One region of the Bradyrhizobium sp. USDA 3364 genome, then DNA from elsewhere that is predicted to be linked to it. Evidence: riboswitches for the same ligand, from Rfam matches in the RefSeq annotation. Region 1 holds a riboswitch; each other region holds the start of a gene.
What was found. A riboswitch is a leader RNA that binds a small molecule or an ion and turns the genes downstream of it on or off. The one in region 1 is predicted to bind cobalamin.
Positions count from the first base shown of each region.

Region 1 (5,301 bases):
GCGCGGCGGATATTCCGCCACAGCATGTCGCCACAACCCTGGCCGGGTTGCTGCGATGAGCGCGATGCGCTTCTCTGTGCACGAAAGAGACCGGTCGGTTTCGGAATGCGGGGAGTGGCGAGATGGGTGGCTTGGTGATCAGCGGCGGCCGGGTGGTGGACCCGGCGAGCGGAATGGACGTGATCGGCGACGTCGCCGTCGTCGACGGCAAGATCGCCGCGGTCGGCACCGGGCTCGGCGGCGCGGAGCGGCAGATCGACGCGACCGGGCTCGTGGTGGCGCCGGGCTTCATCGACCTGCACGCCCACGGTCAGACCATTCCCGCCGATCGCATGCAGGCGTTCGACGGGGTAACGACATCGCTCGACCTTGAGGCCGGCGTGCTGCCGGTCGCATCCTGGTACAAGCGCCAGGCCGAGAAGGGCCGGGTGCTGAACTACGGCGCCGCGACCAACTGGGCCTTCGCGCGGATCGGCGCGATGACCGGCTCGAATTCGGAAAGCTCGCTGGAATCGTTCGGCAGCGCGATGCGCGATCGCCGCTGGATCGAGAATGTCGCGACCGAAGGCGAAGTGGCCGGCATCCTCGAGCGTCTCGCCAACGGGCTGAACGAGGGCGGCATCGGCATCGGCATCCTCAACGCCTATGCGCCGGGCGCCGGCGTGCAGGAACTGACCGCGGTGTGCCAACTCGCGGCCGATCATGCGGTGCCGACCTTCACCCACGTCGCCTACATGTCGCGCATCGATCCGGAGAGCGCGGCCGAGGCCTATATCCGCCTGATCGGCTATGCCGGCGCCACCGGCGCGCACATGCACATCTGCCACTTCAACTCGTCGAGCAAGACGGATATCGAACGTTGCGTTGCCCTGATCGCGAAGGCGCAGGCGCAGGGCCTGCCGATCACGGTGGAGGCCTATCCCTACGGCACCGGCTCGACCGTGCTGGCGGCGACCTTCTTCAGCGACCCCAAATTCGAGGAGCGTAACGGTCTCGGTTACGACTCGGTGCAGCGCGTGACCGACGGGCATCGCTTCGGCAGCCGCGAGGAGTTGCTGGCTGCACAGGCGGCTGAGCCCTCGACGCTGGTGCTGTGGCATGTGCTCGACATCGAGAACAACGCGCATCATCGCGATCTGCTCGACATGGCGGTGCTGTATCCGGGCGGCGCGATCGCGTCCGACGCGATGCCGTGGACGCTGGCGGATGGCCGCCCGTACAGCGGCGACGCCTGGCCGCTGCCTGACGATGCCACCTCGCATCCGCGGTCGGCCGGCTGCTTCACCCGCTTCATCCGCGAATGGGTGCGCGGAGCGCAAGAAGGTGTCGTTGCTCGAGGGCATCCGCAAATGCGCGCTGATTCCGGCCGAGATCCTGTCGGCGAGCACGCCGGCGATGCGCGCCAAGGGCAGGCTGCAGGCCGGCGCCGATGCCGATGTCGTGGTGTTCGACTTCGAGACGCTGAGCGACCGCGCGACCTTCTCCGCGATGAACCGTCCGGCGGAAGGCGTGCGGCACCTCGTAGTCAGCGGCCAGCCGCTGATCAACGACGGCGTCCTCGACGTTGCGGCAAGGCCCGGCCGGCCGGTGCGCCGCCCCGTCACCGGGGGCTGAGATGCCGGTCCCGATCCTGCTGGTCGCGGGTTTTCTCGGGGCGGGCAAGACCACGGTCGTCAACCATCTGCTGGCGCATGCGCAGGGAAGGCGCATCGCCGCCGTGGTCAATGATTTCGGTGCGATCAATATCGATGCGGAGCTGATCGCCGGCGCCAGCGACGGCGTGGTCAGCCTGAGCAATGGCTGCATCTGCTGCACGCTGGAGGGCGATCTGCTGCGCACGCTCGCAACCTTGCTGCGGCGTGATCCGCGCCCCGAGTTCATCGTGATCGAGACCAGCGGAATCGCCGATCCCGCCGACATCGTGCGCAATTTGATGGATCCGGTGATCTGGAAGGAGGCGCCGCTGGAGACGGTGCTGTGCGTGGTCGACGCGACGCAGCCCGTGGCCGCGCTGGATGATGCGCTGCTGCGATCGCAGTTGCGGGCGGCCGATGTGGTGGCGCTGAGCAAGGTCGATTTGGCCGACGCCGCCGCGTGTGCTGTAATCCGTAGCGCCGTGCGGGCGGTGCGTCCGGCGACCGTGGTGGTCGACGCGCTGCATGGCGAGGTGCCGGCAGAGTTGCTGTTTCCGGCGGATCTCGATCATGTGCCGGCGCCGCGCGAGACCGCGCCGCGACGGCCGGTGGCTGACCGGTTCGAGACGCTGAGCTGGACCTCGGAGCGGCCGGTGCGGTTGCCCCGCTTGCAGCAGGCGATCGGCACGCTGGCGCCGAAGCTGGCGCGGGCGAAGGGATTGTTCGAGACGGTGGAGCAGCCCGGGCGGCTGACGGTCTTTCAGCTCGCCGGCGGTCGCGCGACATTGGCCGCCGGCGGCGTCCTGGCGCCCGGCGTGCCGCGCACGCGGCTGGTCTTCATCGCCGAGATGGGCGCTCTCTCGCGCGCCGAGATCGATGCGATCATGCAGGGCTGTGTCGAATGACGTGAATCCCCGTCATCCTGAGGAGCGCGTAGCGCGTCTCGAAGGATGCACGGCCCGGCCGGTGGTCGTCGAACCTTCGAGACGCCGCTTCGCGGCTCCTCAGGATGACGGGATGATAAGTCTCCGCATCAGCGCGACAGACGCTGTGTCGTGGCGGGAGCACCATTTCGCAAAACATGTCTGCGACAATCGCGTCGAATTGACAGCCCTGCAGCCAGCACCTATCGTTTTGCCGACGGTTCCCTTCGGGGATCAAAAGGGAATGCGGTGCGAGGGTAACCCCAATGCCGCAGCTGTCCCCGCAACTGTAAACGGCGAGCCTTTCGTCAATTTGCCACTGGGCTGTCAGGTCCGGGAAGGCGTCGACAGGCGATGACCCGTGAGCCAGGAGACCTGCCGTCAGTCGTGGTCACACGCGAGCACATCGGGCGGGGCGTCCTGGTGGGATCGGAGCACTGCCTTTCCGGCAATGCGCCTGTCCGCGTTCGCGGTGACGTGCCACGTTACCGCGAGTCCTTTTGATGTCTCCGTCCTCTCCCGTTGCGCGCCGCTGGCGCCTCGGTCTCGTTTGCTCCCTGTCATCGCTGCTGCTGCCGGCCGGAGGCTCGGCACAAGCACCTGCGCCCACCAGGCTCGATCCGATCGAGGTCGCGCCTTCGGCGACCGCAAAGCCGAAGCCCACGGCGCGCAGCGGCAACACGGCCGCCGCGGCGCGGCCACGGCCGAGGTCAGCGACGGCTGCGACGGGCGGCGGCACGCCGCGTGCCGCAGCATCGGGTGCATCGGGTGCGGCGTCGCCGACGCTCAATGCCACCGCGCCAGGCGGCACCGGCAGCCGTCTCAATCTGACGCCGCTGCAGACGCCGGCCAGCGTCGAGATCATCACGGCAAAAACCATCAAGGAACGCGGCCAGCATAACGTGCTCGATGCCGTCACCCAGAACGCGACCGGCTTCATCGCGACGCCGGCGCCCGGCAATGGCGGCCTGTCGTTCAGCACCCGCGGCTTTGCCGGCAGCAACTCGGTGATGACGCTGTATGACGGCACGCGCTTCTATATCGGCTCCGGCACCCTGACGTTCCCCTACGACACCTGGTCGACGCAACGCATCGAGGTGCTGCGCGGTCCGGCCTCGGTGCTGTACGGCGAGGGCGCGATCGGCGGTGTCATCAACGTGATCCCGAAGAAGCCGTTAGCCACGCCCTACAACGAGGCCGAGGTCTCGCTCGACAGCAACATGACGCGGCGGCTCTCGGTGGACTCTACTGGTCCGATCAATCCCAATGTGTCGTATCGTGTCAACGCCACCGGCAACATGTCGGACGGCTGGGTCGATCGCGACAAGACCTCGAATGCAGCGGTCTCGGCCGCCGTGCGCGTGCAGGCCTCGGAGAATCTCGCCTTCACGCTGTCGGAAGATTACGCCGACCGCAGCCCGTCACGGTATTTCGGCACGCCGCTGATCAACGGCGCGATCCAGGACGCGCTGCGCTTCAAGAACTACAATGCATCCGACAGCGCGATCCGCTACAAGGATAGCTGGACCCAGTTCAAGACCGAGTGGGATGTCGCCGACGGCATCAAGGTCAACAACACGCTGTATTATCTGACCAGCGAACGGCACTGGCGCGACATCGAGAACTATGCCTTCAATCCGAAGACGCAGCTGATCGACCGCTTCAGCTATATCGAGATCTTCCACGACCAGAAGCAGTCCGGCAACCGGATGGACGCGACGTTCAGCGGTCACATCCTCGGCCTGGCGAACCAGTTCGTTGCCGGCTTCGACGTCAATCACATCGAGTTCTTCCACACCAACAACTCGCCCTATGGCGGCGCGTCGTCGGTGAATCCGTACATGTTCGATCCCGGATCGTTTTTCGCAACGACGACCGCGACTACGCCGGGCTTCAATTCGATCGTCAATCAATACGCGCTGTTCGCCGAAGACCGGCTGAAGCTGACCGATCAATTGTCGCTCGTTACCGGAGTCCGATACGATCGTCCCGAGATCGATCGCACCGACTACAAGACGCCGGGCAACGGTTTCGAAACCACGCTGTCGGGCACCAGCTGGCGCACCGGCCTCGTATACGAGCCGATCAAGAACCTCGCCTTCTACGGCCAGTATGCAGTCGGCGTCGACCCGGTCGGGAATCTCATCTCGCTGTCTACTTCGCAGAAGAACTTCCAGCTCTCCACCGGGAAGCAGACCGAGTTCGGCGTCAAACAGTCGTTCCTCGGCGGACGCGGCGAGTGGACGCTGGCAGGCTACGAGATCGTCAAGAACAATCTGCTGATCGCAGATCCCGGCAATCCCGGATCCTCGCTCCAGGTCGGGCAGCAATCATCGCGTGGCGTCGAGGCCTCGGTCGGGTTCGCGCTCGATTACGGTTGGCGCATCGACGCCAACACGGCGCTGCTGCGCGCCAAATATGACAACAACAGCCAGCTGGTCGGCGGCAAGATCGTCAGCTATGCCGGCAATGTCCCGGTCAACGTTCCGCAGCAGGTCTCCAATGTCTGGCTGACCTGGGATTTCGCACCCAACTGGTCGGTCTATGGCGGCGTGCAGATCGTCGGCGCGATGTACTCCGACCTTGCCAACACCCAGAGGCGGCCAGGCTACAATGTGGTCAATGGCGGCATCAGGTGGAAGCCGGACGATCGCACGACGGTTGCGTTCCGTGTCTACAATCTGTTCGACCAGGCTTACGCGGTGACCTCGAACGGCACCGGGCAGTGGCTGCTGGGCATGCCG
Region 1 is NZ_JBSRYG010000002.1:1,747,493-1,752,793, reverse strand. Features, by position in the region: partial or broken gene ACVILL_RS08170 (amidohydrolase family protein) at 123-1,614, shown strand; gene ACVILL_RS08165 (CobW family GTP-binding protein) at 1,616-2,539, shown strand; cobalamin riboswitch at 2,759-2,954, shown strand; gene ACVILL_RS08160 (TonB-dependent siderophore receptor) at 3,061-5,301, shown strand, end outside.

Region 2 (5,301 bases), 540 kb from region 1:
AGGTCCGGCGTCTCGTCGGGCGAGAACAGCGTCCACTCGCCGTCAGCCTCGACGCGCTGCATGAACAAATCGGGCACCCAGTTCGCGGTGTTCATATCGTGGGTGCGGCGGCGGTCATCGCCGGTGTTCTTGCGCAGATCGAGGAATTCCTCGATGTCGACGTGCCAGGTCTCGAGATAGGCGCAGACCGCGCCCTTGCGCTTGCCGCCCTGGTTCACCGCGATCGCGGTGTCGTTGGCGACCTTGAGGAACGGCACCACGCCCTGGCTCTCGCCATTGGTGCCCTTGATGTGCGCGCCGAGCCCGCGGACGCGGGTCCAGTCATTGCCGAGCCCGCCGGAATATTTCGCCAGCAGCGCGTTATCCTTGATCGACTTGAAGATGCCGTCGAGATCGTCAGCCACGGTGGTGAGGAAGCACGATGAGAGCTGCGGCCGCTGCGTGCCAGAATTGAACAGGGTCGGCGTCGAAGCCATGAAGTCGAACGACGACAAGAGATTGTAGAACTCGATCGCGCGCCCCTCGCGGTCGATCTCGCGCAGCGCCAGACCCATCGCAACGCGCATGAAGAATGCCTGCGGCAGCTCGATGCGGTTGCCCCGAACGTGCAGGAAATAGCGGTCATACAGCGTTTGCAGCCCGAGGAACTGGAACGACAGATCGCGTTCCGGCTTCATCGCCGCCGCAAGCCGCGCCAGATCGAAGCGGCCGAGTTCGACATCGAGCAGTTCGGCCTTGATCCCGGTCTTGATATAGGCCGGGAAATACTCGGCATAGCGGCTCGCCATGTCGGCCTGCGAGGCGCTGGTCGGCATATCAAGCACATAGGACAACACCTCGGTGCGCAGCTTGTCGAGCAAGAGGCGCGCGCTGACATAGGTGTAGTTCGGCTCCTGCTCCACCAGGGTGCGCGCGGCCATCACCGAGGCGAGCGCCAGTTCATCCTGGCTGATGCCGTCATAGATGTTGCGCTGGGTCTCGGCGATCACGGGCGCAGCATCGACGCCATCGAGGCCGGCGCAGGCCTCGTTGATGATCAGCGCCAGCCGGGCGTGGTCGAGCGGCACCTCGCTACCGTTCGGCAATGTGATGTGAATGGCCGGCCCGGCCACAGGCTGGGCCACCGCCCTCGCCGCGTCCTGCTCAGCGCGCTGCCTCGTGCGCTCCTCACGATACAGCACATAGGCGCGCGCCACCTTATGGTGCTCGCTCCGCATCAGCGCGAGCTCGACCTGGTCCTGCACGTCCTCGATGTGGAAGGTGCGACCTTCGCTCATGCGACGCGTCAGCGCACTGAGGACCTCGGCGGTGAGCTGCTCGACAACCTCATGGACGCGGCGCGATGCGGCGGCGGTGTGCCCCTCGACCGCCAGGAACGCCTTGGTCATCGCAACCGAGATCTTGCTGGCGTCGAATTTCGACACCGTGCCATTGCGGCGGATCACCTGCATCGGAGGAGCGGCCTCCGGCGCGGCAAGCACTTCCGGACGCAGCAGGATGAGTGGCGCTGGCTTTGTTTCGCGATCGAGAGAGAGTGACATCGTGCAGACCCCGTGACGTTTGTTGGGGCCGGATGTCAGGGGACGCTGCATCATCCCGGCGGCAACGCACCGGCATGGCTGTGCAAGCGACCGCCGGGACACCCCGCCCGTGGACGTAATTTCGGTGTTACGGCAGGTCTCCTGACTCGCAGGTCGTCGTCGCTCCCGTGTCTTCCCGATGCGGACGACGCATCAGTGACGTGATTTCGGGAACAACTCGCTGCTTACAGTTGCGGGGGCAGTGCCGGATTTTCGGTGAGATCACCGGCTTCCCTCTTAGCCACCATGCTTTGCGGCATGACGGACCGTAACAACTATATCTGGTGTGATTTGGCACACTGTGTCAATGGGTCGCCAGAAAATGCGGATGGCGCCTGTTGATGATGTGAACAACGTCGCTCGATCACACGTGATGCCGCCCGAGTTGACGGCCACGCGAAGTTGCCGATAAGTGGCGGCGTCGTGGTTCTCCGAGAGGCACTTTCTCCCGGAGCTAAGAGGGAAGCCGGTACAATGCCGGCGCTGCCCCCGCAACTGTAAGCGGCGAGTTGTCGTCCACTCAAAGCCACTGAGGCGAAAGCTTCGGGAAGGCCAGACGACAGCTAGGACCCGCGAGCCAGGAGACCTGCCTCGACAACATGAACGTCCTCGGGCGGGGTGTCCCGGTGGTGCGGTTGCGACCCCGCACGCGCTTTTCCCGCGTCTTGCGGAGTCCAGACGTGTCACTACGGCCTTTGCCCCCAACTTTTGGGGTTAAGCCAATGTCTTCCACATCTACCTCCTCACTTGCTGTTGCGACTCTCGGCACGCCGCGGATCGGTCCGCGCCGTGAACTCAAGCTTGCGCTGGAAAGCTTCTGGGCCGGCGCGACAAACGAAAAGACGCTGATCGAGACCGGCGTCGGTCTGCGCGCCGCCAACTGGGCACGCCAGAAAAAGCTCGGCGTCTCGGTGATCCCGTCGAACGACTTCTCGTTCTACGACCAGGTGCTCGATACCTCGGTGATGGTCGGCGCGATCCCGGCCATCTATGGCTGGAGCAGCGGCCCGGTGCCGCTTGCGACCTATTTTGCGATGGCGCGCGGCGCTGAAGGTAGCGCGCATGACGCGTCGTGCGGTCACGCGCACCATAGCCAAGGTCATGGCGTACCGGCGCAGGAGATGACCAAGTGGTTCGACACAAACTACCACTACATGGTGCCCGAACTCTCTGCAGATCAGCAGTTCCGCCTCGCCTCACGCAAGCCGATCGAGGAATATGAGGAAGCCAAGGCCCTCGGTTACCAGACCCGACCGGTGCTGGTCGGCCCGGTTACTTTCCTGAAACTCGCCAAGAGCAAGGACGCCGGCTTCGAACCGCTGTCGCTGCTGGACCGCCTGCTTCCGGTCTATATCGAGGTACTGCGCGAGCTTGCCCGCCGCGGCGCCGAATGGGCGCAGATCGACGAGCCCTGCCTGGCGCTCGATCTCGACGATACCGCCCACGATGCGCTGCGTCGCGCCTATGGCGAGATCGCCAAGGCGGTGCCGCAGATCAAGATCATGCTGGCGAGCTATTTCGGCAGCCTCGGCGCAAACCGCGACACTGCGTTTGCGCTCCCCGTCGCCGGCCTGCATTTCGACTTGGTGCGCGCGCCCGAGCAGCTCGATGACCTCGCCCACCTGCCCGCTGAGCGCGTCGTCTCGCTCGGCGTGCTCGACGGCCGCAACATCTGGCGCGCCGATCTCAGCAAGCTGCTCAACCGGCTGGAACCGGTCGTCGCGAAGCTCGGCAAGAACCGTGTGCAGATTGCGCCGTCCTGCTCGCTGCTGCACGTGCCGATCGATCTTGCCCTCGAAGCGAAGCTCGACGCCGAGGTCAAGAGCTGGCTCGCCTTCTCGGTGCAGAAGATGGAGGAACTGGTCGCGCTCGGCACCGCGCTTGCAAGCGGCCGCGATTCGATCGCGGCTGCGCTGACGGCCTCCGACGCGTCTGCCGCCGCGCGCAAGACCTCGCCGCGGATTCACGATGCAAAGGTTACGCAGCGCATGGCTGGCATTGACACCGCGATGCGCGGCCGTGCCAGCTCCTTCGAGGAACGAACCGAAGTACAGCGCGCGCGGTTCAATCTTCCGGCGTTCCCGACCACCACCATTGGCTCGTTCCCGCAGACGCTCGAGGTCCGCAAGTCGCGCGCCGCGCATGCCAAGGGCAGCCTGAGCGACGCCAGCTACAAGACCTTCCTGCAGGAGCAGACGGCAGAGACTGTGCGCTGGCAGGAAGCCATCGGCCTTGATGTACTGGTCCATGGCGAGTTCGAACGCAACGACATGGTGCAGTATTTCGGCGAGCAGCTCTCCGGCTTCGTATTCACCGAGCATGCCTGGGTGCAATCCTATGGCTCACGCTACGTCCGGCCGCCGATCCTGTTCGGCGACGTGTCGCGCCCGAAGCCGATGACGGTCGAATGGTGGCAATACGCGCAGTCGCTGACCAAAAAGCCGATGAAGGCGATGCTGACCGGCCCGGTCACGATCCTGAATTGGTCATTCGTTCGCGACGACATCCCGCGCAGCGAAGCCTGCCGGCAGATCGCGCTTGCGATCCGCGACGAGGTCGCCGACCTCGAAGGTGCCGGCGCGGGCATGATCCAGATCGACGAGGCGGCGCTGCGCGAAGGCCTGCCGCTGCGCCGTTCGGAGTGGACGACCTATCTGGACTGGGCGGTGGAATGCTTCCGCATCTGCTCGTCGGGCGTCCGCGACGAGACCCAGATCCACACCCACATGTGCTACTCCGAGTTCAATGACATCATCGACGCGATCGGCGCGATGGACGCCGATGTGATCTCGATCGAGACCTCGCGCTCGAAGATGGAGCTGCTGGATGCATTCCGGAACTACCGTTATCCGAACGAGATCGGTCCCGGTGTCTACGACATCCACTCGCCGCGCGTGCCTGAGATCAACGAGATGACCGAGCTGCTCAAGCTAGCGCGCCAGCGCCTGTCGGACGGCCAGCTCTGGATCAACCCGGATTGCGGCCTGAAGACCCGCAAATGGGAAGAGGTCCGCCCTGCCCTCGTCAATATGGTCGCTGCTGCGCACGCCTTGCGGGTGGCGTCCTGACACTACGGAGACTGCCGATGCAGTTCTGGATCAAATGCACCCGCTTTGGCAAAGCGACGCCCTACCATGTCAACATCTCGCTGGTCGGCGGGATTGTCACGCGAGGGCGACAGGACGATCCTGGAATTCGTCGGCAGCAACGCTCAAATCATCGAAGTGAACGAGACGCCCGAAAAAATTCTGGCGATTCACCTCGGTGGGTCGGGAGAGCGGCGCTCTTGAACGAGCGCCGCGCCTGCCCGACGACTATCGCCGCTGCGGCATGCCCTCGGGAATGATGGTCTGAACGATCGAGGCGTCGAGCGCCTCGTACTCATGCAGGCCGATTGTGGCATAGAGCTCGGCGCGTGTCTGCATCAGCTCGACGGCACCATGCGTGCCGCCATCGTGCGCGATTGCTGCATAGAGCGCTTCCTGCGCCTTGTTGGCGACGCGCAGCGCGGATACCGGCCAGATCACCATGGCGTAGCCCATCGCCTCGAACTCGGCCGCCGTATAGAACGGCGTCTTGCCGAATTCCGTCATGTTGGCGAGTAGCGGCACATCAGGCATCCGCTGCGCAAAGGCGCGGAACAGGTCTTCGGTGTTGAGCGCCTCCGGGAAGATGGCGTCGGCGCCGGCCTGCATGTAGAGCTTGGCGCGGGCCACGGCGC
Region 2 is NZ_JBSRYG010000002.1:1,210,510-1,215,810, forward strand. Features, by position in the region: gene ACVILL_RS05735 (ribonucleoside-diphosphate reductase subunit alpha) at 1-1,541, opposite strand, end outside; cobalamin riboswitch at 1,656-1,866, opposite strand; cobalamin riboswitch at 1,988-2,188, shown strand; gene metE (5-methyltetrahydropteroyltriglutamate--homocysteine S-methyltransferase) at 2,303-4,648, shown strand; gene ACVILL_RS05745 (hypothetical protein) at 4,715-4,870, shown strand; gene prpB (methylisocitrate lyase) at 4,895-5,301, opposite strand, start outside.
Region 2: linked by a shared signal. The riboswitch ahead of metE (5-methyltetrahydropteroyltriglutamate--homocysteine S-methyltransferase) and the one ahead of ACVILL_RS08160 (TonB-dependent siderophore receptor) in region 1 are both predicted to bind cobalamin.

Region 3 (5,301 bases), 430 kb from region 1:
CGACGAAGCAATCCATACCTCAGCAAGCGGAAAGATGGATTGCTTCGCTCCGCTCGCAATGACGACGCAGAGACCTAACGCGTCACCCTTTTCAACTCTTCCGTCAGCCGATCCAGTGCATCCGCCAGCATCACGCCGCCGCACACCGTGAGCCGCTCGGGCAGCACGATGCGCTTGCCTTCCGGATAGAAGCGCTCCAGCGCCGGATGCAGCAGGAAGGCGCGGCCCTCATCCTCGGCGCGATCGCCGGCTTCCGACACCAGGATGAAATCCGGCCGCAGCTTCACGATCGCCTCGAGCGAGGCAAACCCGCCCGCGCCGAGGCCGAGCTCGCCGGCGGCGTTGGTCAGGCCCGTCGCCGTCAGCAGCGAGCTGACCAGGCTGCCGTCGCCCGAGACAAAGCCGCGCCGCTCCAAAGGCAGCACGCGATACTGACGCGTGCTCGCCACCGCCCGCGCCCGCGCGATCGCCGCATCGAGGCGCGCGATCTCGGCCTGCGCGCGATCCGGATGCTGCAGCACACCGCCCATCGCCAAAATCTGCTTCCTCACCTCGTCCAGGGTGCGCGGCACCGTGAACTCGACGAGGTGCAGCCCGTTGGCCTTCAGCAGATCGCGCGTCGCACGCTTGTCGAACAGGCTGACGACGACGATGTCGGGCTTGAGCAGCAGCACATCCTCGGCCCCGCCGGACAGGCGCGGATAGCTTCGCGCCTGCTCGGCGGCCCAGGATTGCCAGGCATCGCGCGAGAAGCGGCTGAGGCCGAGGATCTGGTCCGGATCGGCCAGCGTCAGCACGAGCTGATCGCTGCAGACATTCATCGAGACGATGCGCGGTCCGACGGCGAACGCGGTGCTGCACGACATCATCCATGCGACCGCTGCCAGGGCTGCGAGACGCCGCATCATCACACATCCGCCCACGGCACAATGACGGCCTCGCGCTGGAATTCGGCGCGATAGGCGCTGACCCTGAACACACTGGCGAGGACTGCTTCGGACAGTGCCTGCTCCGGCGCGCCCTGCGCGGCCAGCCGTCCCTCCGAAAGCACCAGCACATCATCGGCGAAGCGCGCCGCGAGCCCGAGATCGTGCGTCACCACGATGACCAGCACACCAGTGTCGGCGACGTTGCGCAGCTTCTGCATCACGTCGATCTGGTGGCGCGGATCGAGCGAGGCGGTCGGCTCGTCGGCGAGGATCACCGGCGCTTCCACCGCGAGCACGCGGGCCAGCGCGACGCGGCTGCGCTCGCCGCCGGAGAGCTCGGTAACGCGGCGATCGCTGAACGCCTCGACGTCGACCGCCTGCATCGCGCGCAGCACCGCCTCCATATCCAGCTGCGACAGCCGCGCCGGATCGGTCGCGCCATGCGGATAGCGGCCGAGCGCGACGATATCGCGCGCCGGCAGCGGCCAGTGCACCATATGGCCCTGCGGCAAATAGGCGAAGCGTTTGGCGCGCTCGCGCAACGGGAGCGACGCCAGCGCGTCGCCGCCGATCCTGATGTCGCCGTCGGATGGAATCAGTCCGGCCAGCGCACGCAGCAGCGTGGTCTTGCCGGCGCCGTTCGGCCCGACCAGCGCGACCAGATGACCCGCGGTCAACGCCAGCGAGACATCGTGCAGCACCCTGCGGCTGCCGAGCGAGGCGTTGAGCGCGGTGGCGGAGAGCAGCGTCATGCCACGCCTCCGCCGAGTGCGCGGCGTTCGCGCATGATCAGATAGAGGAAGAACGGCACGCCGATGATCGAGGTCAGCACGCCGACCTTGATATCCGAGGTAGAGGGGATGATGCGCACCGCGATATCGGCCGCAAGCAGCAGCGCCGAGCCGGTGAGCGCGCTCGGCACCAGGAGCCGCGCCGGATCGTGACCGATCACCGGGCGCATCAGATGCGGCGCGACCAGACCGATGAAGCCGATCGTGCCTGTCACGGCGACCGCGCCGCCGACGCCGAGCGCAACGCCAGTGATGACGTAGAGCCGCAGCCGTCCGACGTCGACGCCGAGACTCTGCGCCGCTTCCTCGCCGAGCGTCAGCGCGCGGAACGCGCTCGCCTGGCTGAGCAGGATGGCGGCGCCAGCGATGATAAAGGGCAGCGCCAGCGCGACGTGCTGAAAGCTGCGATCCTCCAGCGAGCCGAGCAGCCAGAACGCGATCTCCAGCACCACGAACGGATTGCTGGAGAGGTTCATCACCAGCGCCGTCGCCGCTCCCGCAAAGCTCGAGATCGCGAGCCCCGCGAGGATCAGGATCAACAGCCCGGCATTGCGGCCGGCAATCGCGAGCAGCGCGAATACCGAGCCGAACGCGGCGATGATCGCCACCACCGGCAGTGCATAGGAGCGTACATCGGCGAGACCCAGCGCAATGACCAGCACCGCGCCGAACGCCGCCGATTGCGGCGCACCGAACAGCGACGGCGAGGCCAGCGGATTGCGCAGCAACCCTTGCAGCGCGGCGCCGGACAGGCCGAGAATGCCGCCGATCGCAAACGCCAGGATGGTGCGCGGCAGGCGGATCTCGCGCACGATCACCTGCGCCACGTCGCTGCCGCTGCCGAACAGCGCCTCGATCACCGCGAGCGGCGACAGCGGCACCGGGCCGATCCCGAGCGAGATCACCAGCAGCAGCACCACGAGCGCGAGCAGCGCCGCGGTGACGCCCCACCGGCGCCGCGCCGCGACCTCGGCCGCCAAGGCAAAATCCTGCACGCTCATTGAATCCATGCTCTTACAGCGATCGCCGTGGCAGACAAGCGACACTCGCCAAAAACCGTGGCGGAGCGGCCATTTGCCCGGCTGCCGCCGGATTGACTTTGCTGCCCGGCCGAACCCTAGATGAACATGACGGTTCTTTAATGAGATGAAAAGGGAATGCGGTACGGGGAAACTTCCCCAACGCCGCGGCTGCCCCCGCAACTGTATGCGGTGAATCCTTCGTCAGATGCCACTGGGAATCTCGGTCCTGGGAAGGCGACGAAGGGTAACGACCCGCGAGCCAGGAGACCTGCCGTCAGCCGTGGTCACACGCGATGATGCCGGTCGGGGAGTACAGGCATGAGCTTCACCTGATGCTGCAAGCACGATGGTGAGACTGGTTCGCGGTGACGTGCCACTGACGTTACCGAGGTCTCGCCTATGTCCGCCTTCCCACCCCATCGCCGCCGCGCGCTTCTGCTCGCGTCGACGATGATCGCGCCTGCAATCCTTGCTTCAGGTGCACGGGGGCAGCAGGCGCCCGCTCCCGATCAGCTCCCGGCGATCGAAGTCACCAAACCGGGCGACCAGAACGTCACGCGCGCCAGGCCGGCCGCTGACGAAGCGCCGTCCTCGCGCCGCCCGGCACCGGGCACCGCGCAGAGCAGCAACACCGTCAGCGGCGCCGGATCGAGCTCGACGGGGACCGGCGCGGCCACCGGAACTGGTGGCACCGGCGGCGGCCGCCAGTTCGCCGGCATTGTCGGCTCCTCCTCGGCCGTGATCACCGCCGACGACATCGCGCATTCGCCGGTGCATTCGTTGCCCGAGATCCTTGCGCAGGTGCCGGGCGTCCAGCTGCAAACTCCCTATGGTGGACCGAACGGCGCCAAGACCTCGGTCGACCTGCGCGGCTTCGGCGCATTCGCGACGGACAACACGCTGTTCCTGCTCAACGGCCGCCGCCTCAACGACATGGACAAGGCGGGCTTCGACCTCACCACGATCCCGCTCGATTCGATCGAGCGCATCGAGATCACGCGCGGCAACAGCGGTGCGGTGCTCTACGGTGACAACGCGGTGGGCGGCGTAATTAACATCGTCACCAAGACCGGCGCCGGCGGTCCGCCGGCCACGATCAGGGCCGAGGGCGGCGCCGGCTCGTTCAACACGCGGACGGCCGCAGTCTCCGCGGCGCTTAATTCGGGACCGTGGTCCACCTCGTTCTACGGCAACGGCATCAAGTCCGACGGCTACCGCGTCAACAATGCGCTCGACCAGCGCAACGCGATCGGCAACATCAACTACACCACGTCGGATCTCAGCGCGTTCCTGACCGTCACCGGCAGCGACCAGAAGCTCGGCCTGCCCGGCGGACGGCTGGTCGATCCGTCGATCGGCGTCAACGAGCTGCTCACCGACCGCCGCGGCGCCGCCACGCCGTTCGACTACGCCAACCAGCAGACCTCAAGCGTCACGGCCGGTTTCACCAAGACATTGATGAACGGCGTCGACCTGATCGTCGACGGAGGCTGGCGGCAGCGCGACACGCAGAGCGGCTTCTTCGGCACGGTGCCGACGCCGAGCTTCTCCTCCACCTACAACGACGCCGCGCTCGAGACCTGGTCGCTGACGCCGCGGCTCAGCGTCAAGACCGTGATGCTCGGAATGCCGTCGACGATCCTGACCGGCATCGACTATTACGATTCGACCTTCCGTGAGGCGCGCGGCGCCTATCAGGGCGTCGATCCCTTCCATATCTACAATATCGAGCAGCGGTCCGTGGCCGGCTATTGGCAACATACGCTGGGCCTGTTGCCGACGACCGACTTCTCCTACGGCGCACGCGTTCAGAACACCGGCGTCTCGGCGCGCGACCGCTACGACCCGAACGCGCCGTTCGCGTTCGACACGCAGGCCTCCCCGCTCGACAGCAACGAGACGCAGTACGCGCTGCATGTCGGCGTCGAGCATCGCCTCACCGACAGCTTTTCGGTGTTCGGCCGCGCCGCGCGTGCATTCCGCACGCCCGATGTCGACGAGCGCGTCGCGTCGGGACCGTCGTTCGACCCGCTGACCTTCGCGCCGATCCCGCAGACCTTCCAGCTCAAGACCCAGACCTCGGAAGACGTCGAAGGCGGCTTCCGGGTCAAGACCAACCTGTTTCAGGTGCAGACCAGCGTCTATCTGATGGATCTCGAGAACGAGATCCATTTCAATCCGGTGCTGTTCTACAACACCAACCTCGACCCGACCCGCCGCTATGGCTCTGAGACCAGCGCCTCGCTCAAGGTCAGCGACACCGTGACCCTACGCGGCGGCATGGCGATCACCCGCGCCGTATTCCGCGAAGGCATGTGGGCCGGCAACGACGTGCCGCTGGTGTCGCGCTACACCGGCAATCTCGGCGTCACCTGGAATATCTGGCAGAACTATCTGGTGTTCGATGCCACGGTGCGCGCCTGGAGCTCGCGCATCATGGACAACGACCAGGCCAACACCCAGAGCCGGATTCCCGGCAGCGCCACCGCCGACATCAAGCTGAGCGGGCAAGTTGACCGCTTCTTCTGGTCGCTCAGCGTCAACAACCTGTTCAACGCG
Region 3 is NZ_JBSRYG010000002.1:2,181,943-2,187,243, forward strand. Features, by position in the region: gene ACVILL_RS10185 (ABC transporter substrate-binding protein) at 75-905, opposite strand; gene ACVILL_RS10190 (ABC transporter ATP-binding protein) at 908-1,681, opposite strand; gene ACVILL_RS10195 (FecCD family ABC transporter permease) at 1,678-2,721, opposite strand; cobalamin riboswitch at 2,835-3,032, shown strand; gene ACVILL_RS10200 (TonB-dependent receptor) at 3,193-5,301, shown strand, end outside.
Region 3: linked by a shared signal. The riboswitch ahead of ACVILL_RS10200 (TonB-dependent receptor) and the one ahead of ACVILL_RS08160 (TonB-dependent siderophore receptor) in region 1 are both predicted to bind cobalamin.

Region 4 (5,301 bases), 530 kb from region 1:
GAAATTGCGGATACTTGCGAAGGGCGAGTAGCAAAACTGCGAAGTTTGCGAAGCCGACGGAGGAGCAAATGAAGAAGGCTTTCATGGGCGTCCGGCTCAAGCGCCTGCGTGAGGAGCGCCGCCTCACCCAGCAGGCCCTGGCGTCCGCGATCGGGATTTCGCTGAGCTACCTCAACCAGTTGGAGAACAACCAGCGGCCGCTAACGATTGCGGTCCTGCTCAAACTCAACACCGTCTTCGGCGTCGACGTGCAGATGTTCTCGGAGGATGACGAGGCGCGGCTGGTTGCCGACCTCCGCGAGACGCTGTCGCCCACAGTCGTCGGCGAGAACGTATCAGCCGCCGAAATCCGGGAGCTCGCCGTCAACATGCCCGCGGTAGCGCGGGCGATCATCTCGCTCAGCCGCAATCACCGGCTCGCGATCGAGCAAACCGCGGTGCTCGCCGCGCGGCTCGGCGAGGACCGCCAGGCGGCGACCGCGATCCTGCCCTCGACCCCCCACGAGGAAGTCCGCGACTTCTTCTATGCACGCCACAACTACTTTGCCGAGCTGGACGACGCCGCCGAGCAGCTCGCGCAACAGCTTGCGCCATCGCGCCAGCTGACGTCGGCGAGCCTTAGCGACCATCTGCGCGACAAATTTGGAATAACGGTGATGTTCGACGATGCGCCTGCTGCGGCACATCGACGCTTCGACCAAGAATGCGCGGCCCTGCATCTCTCGCGAAAGCTGGAACCGGGCCAACAGGCTTTCCAGTTGGCCACTCAAATCGCCCTACTGGCTTGCGATGGAGAATTGTCAGCACTGGTCGACGGTGCACGGTTCACCAATGCGGATACGCGCGGGCTCGCCCGCATCGGGCTTGCCAACTATTTCGCCGGAGCACTGATCATGCCTTATGGGGAATTCTTGGGTGCCGCTCAAAAGCTTCGCTATGACATCGAGCTGCTGGGCCAGAAGTTTGGCGTCGGCTTCGAAACCACGTGCCACCGGCTGAGTACGCTACAACGGCCTTCCGCACGCGGCGTGCCGTTCTTCTTCATCCGCGTCGATCGCGCTGGAAACATCTCGAAACGACAATCTGCAACTGATTTTCACTTCTCCCGGATTGGCGGCACCTGCCCGCTTTGGAATGTATACGAAGCGTTCACGACTCCTGAACGCATCCTCACCCAGCTTGCCCAAATGCCGGACGATCGCACGTATCTCTGGATCGCGCGCACCGTCACCCGTCGCGAGGGGGGATATGGCTCGCTGAGCAAGACGTTTGCCGTCGCCCTGGGATGTGACATCCGGCACGCCGAAGAAATTGTCTACTCACGAGGACTTGACGTTCACGATCCTGCGTCCGCGACGCCGATTGGCATAGGCTGCAAGGTATGTGAGCGCGTCGATTGCCCGCAGAGGGCTTTCCCTCCGCTCGGACGCCCGCTTATGATCGATGAAAAACACGCCTACTTTTCTCCCTATGCAGCCTCCACTCCCTGACCGAGAGGACATATGCATCTGAACACCGCCAGCCTTTTGACGACACGGACCATCGAGTTCTTTCCTTCAGAAGAATTGACGGCGGGCTCGCACAAGAGGGCGGCGCAAGCACTTCGAATCACGCGATCGACCTTTCGCCAGCGGCTCGAATGCAGCGTGACAGATTGCCAAGGGGGTATTCTGATTCATTGCCCGTTGGGCGACGTGAACTCCGTCCTGCAAGTTTGTGAAGTCGTCGAGCAGAAGCTGCAAAAGCTTCAAAAGGAGCCACTGACGGGGAGAATGGTCGAGCAGATACTGTCGATCACCTCAGCCGAATTGCGACGGTGGTCGAAGCAAGGTCGAGTACCGACCGCTGGCCACACCTTCTTCAGTAGCGGTCGGAAGCAGGTCAGCCTCTTCCTGTATTCTCCCGATATTGTCAGGGAGCTTGCGACTCGGCCCCAGCAGATCGCGGATTGGCGCCATCCCAACAGATCGTGAACGTCCGAGATGCTCGCAGCCGTTCGGCGTGACCAAACTGCCACATGTGCTGCTACTCCGCATTCGACAAGCGCCACTTGCTTGATTCGCTTGGAGGGGCCGTTCAGGCTCATCGGCGGTAGTGCCGAAAGGCATATCAAGGGAATACGGTGCGTCCTCACGGACTAGGCCGGAGCTGCCCCCGCAACTGTAAGCGGCGAGCCGACGACATTTGAAGCCAGTGGATTCGATTCGAATCTGGGAAGGTGGTCGGAAGCGTCAAGCCGCAAGCCAGGAAACCTTGCTACCGTCGTGGTCATGTGCTGACGCATTGGGCGGGGTGCTCCAGGGCGTTGCAAAGCCGGTTGGGATCTGCCGCATCTGGGGCGAACGGCAGCCGCTCACGGCCAATGTACGTGACGGCTTTTTTGCTTCGCCGTTGGTCACCACTGTGTTCATTTCAGATGATGTTGCGTTGCGCTCGTCGGCGCGAATTTCAGGGCTTTCACTGATTTCACGCAAGCACCGCTTGCTGGCCGGTTCGGCGGTCACGCTTTGCATCGTGATGGCTTCCATGGCCGCGGCCGGCCGGGCATCGGCGCAAACACCGCAGCAGCTCAATCCCGTCACCGTCACTCCGCCCACGCCGCGGCCGAGCGCGGAGCAACGTGGCAGCGAAAGCTGCGGGCCCGCTAAGCGCGTCCGGCGTGCGGCACGCCAGCCTGCGCCAGCGCCGAAGCCGGTGCCGGGACCGGCCCCTCTCGCAGCAACGGCCGCGACGCCGCTCAACAGCAACGTGATAGCCGGCAGCACCAGCCTGCTTGGCCTGACGGTACACGAGACGCCCGTAACCGTCGAAGTCGTCAGCCAGCAGCAGATGCAGGAGCAGGATACCGCACCACGACCGAGACCGCGCGGGGGGCGACTGGCGTGCTGTCGGGCGATGCCGCCGGCGCCACCCGCGGGGTTCTCGATGCGCGGCTTCACGGGCAGCGAAATCACCACACTCTACAACGGCATCTGGATCGGTCCGCAAGACATCACCTCCCGCGTGATGGACACGGCGAGCCTCGAGCAGGTCGAATTCGTCAAGGGCCCGAACTCGATCACGTCGGGGCTCGCCACGATCGGCGGCTCGGTCAATTATGTCAGCAAGCAGCTGACCACCGGACCGATCAGGAGCGAACTCGACGGCTCGATCGATACGCTCGGCACCTAGCCGACCACCTCGATGGGAACCCTCACTGTAAAACAGGGTTGAGCATGCCGGGCCAGGCGATCGGTTGGGCGATGGTGACGGGCTCTGGCTCTTCGTCGCTGGGAGTGGGACCAAAGACCAAATCGTGGATGTTTCGGTTCACTTCGCCCGTCACCCGCAAGCCTCGTGAGATAGGCCTTGGTCCAGTAAGTGCCGTCGTCAAGAAGCGCGTGGACTTTGACCTTTAGAGCACGGGCAATCCGAGTAATATTGTCGAGCAAGACATTTCGCTCAGATCGCGCTCGGCCGGAATCTTGAAATAGACGCAGTACGGAAGCCCTGCGCGTCTCACCGGCATTGGACTATTAGCTGCCGCGCCCCCGCTACCCGCCTAGTGGAAAGAGCCGTGCTCTCGAACGATCGGCAATAGCTCGTGATGGTTCTGGATGATGTGGTCCGGCTTCGTAGCCCGCAACCGCGCCTCGGAAACAAATCCGCCGGTAATGGCTACGCTGATCAGTCCAAGACTTCGGGCAATATCAGTTTCTACCGGCATATCCCCGATAATGAAGGTCGACTCCGGCTTTAGATCGTTTTGCACCATATATCGCCGAAGTCGCTCCCCTTTGCTCATCGTCTTATTCTGCGTGGCACGGCTTTCAAAGGCCAGGACGTCGTTGAAGCAGCGATCGATGCCGAGCCTTTGCAATTGAGCAACAAGAGGTGCGACTATATGGTTGCTCACGATGATGGACGAAGCCGCTTCCCGGCGAACCCATTCCAGCATTGTGCGCGCCCCCACGCGTAGATCTGCTTTATCGGCCAGCGGCTCGTAAGTGTCATGGAAGATTGCACTGCCATCGCGATCTACGGCTGCGACTTCCGATTCTGACATCCCGATGTTTCGGAAAAGAATGGACAGTGGGACATCGCAATGATCCCGAAAGGTGTCTAAATCGATCGCCGGGCGACCGAAACGTTTCAGGATAACGTTCGTCGTTTGGAGTAGTGCGCTGGCATCGTCAAGCAACGTGCCATTCCAATCAAAAACAAGAATGGGCCTCATCATACTCAATCTCAGGCAGCGCTCTGGTAGTCAGCGACAAGGCTATGCAGATCTCTGTTTGCGCGGCTTTGACCTGCAGAAGTCGGCATTTCGAATGTGAAGGGTGATAAATCTACTCCCTCGCTCCCGCGCGGCAGCAACGAGGACAATCGGTAAAAGGGCAAGTAAGTCACAGTTGTCGCGTTGATCGCGGCAGCGATTCTGCTTTCAACCGATTGAAGAACATGCGGCTCGATGTCTTTGAACAGCAGGCTTTGCTTCTGCTGTTGCGCGGACAGCCGTTTCCATGCCTGCCAAAAAGCCAGTTCATCGATGGCCTCAATATCCACGCCGTAGTAATTCGGAGCCACGATAGGTGGCGAACCGATTCCCCAATGGACAGCTTTGACGCCCGCAGCAAGGAGCATATTCGTCACGGTCCGGCCGGGTATCGCCACGAATGAGGGCTTCATCGGCAATGAGTATCGTGCGTTTGCCAACATCAGTCGAAGCCAGCCGATATTTGCGAGCGATACGATGCTTGCGCTCACTGGTTGGGCCGATGAGAGTTCGCTCAGCGAATTGCGCCTCGATGACTTCACGTCGTTGAGCGTTAACGCCGCGCGCTACCAGAGATGCAAATAACCCGTCAGCGTAAGGTCTTCCGGTATAAGGCATGGACGAGACGATGATGGGATCTGGGTCCTGCTCTGCGCAGATCCGTTGCGCAATAAGATCACCTAGCGAGAAACCGATATTGTAGCGGGTTTAGCGGTGAGTTTGGCCATCGATGGACGTATCCGGGTTTCCGAGGTAAAGGGTCTCATAAACGCATAGCTTGGCGGTTTCTTGAGAAACACTGACGCGATGATCGAGGCAATGCCCCCGTTTGCCATCCACATATTTGATGTAGCCCGGCAGGATTTGACCTGACTCGCCTCGAAGGCCGGCAAAGGCGCAATTTTCCGAGGCAAAGAGCAAAACTCCATCGTCCGTCTGCATGAACTCCAATGGACGCAAACCATATCTATTGCGGAACGCGACCAGATTTCCCGCTGGGTCCAACAAGAGCGCACTGATAGCACCATCAATGCGCTCATCGATTT
Region 4 is NZ_JBSRYG010000002.1:1,219,571-1,224,871, forward strand. Features, by position in the region: gene ACVILL_RS05770 (short-chain fatty acyl-CoA regulator family protein) at 69-1,490, shown strand; gene ACVILL_RS05775 (hypothetical protein) at 1,503-1,973, shown strand; cobalamin riboswitch at 2,076-2,275, shown strand; gene ACVILL_RS05780 (hypothetical protein) at 2,232-2,528, opposite strand; gene ACVILL_RS05785 (TonB-dependent receptor plug domain-containing protein) at 2,527-3,171, shown strand; gene ACVILL_RS05790 (HAD family hydrolase) at 3,542-4,219, opposite strand; gene ACVILL_RS05795 (hypothetical protein) at 4,228-4,746, opposite strand; gene ACVILL_RS05800 (hypothetical protein) at 4,964-5,301, opposite strand, start outside.
Region 4: linked by a shared signal. The riboswitch ahead of ACVILL_RS05785 (TonB-dependent receptor plug domain-containing protein) and the one ahead of ACVILL_RS08160 (TonB-dependent siderophore receptor) in region 1 are both predicted to bind cobalamin.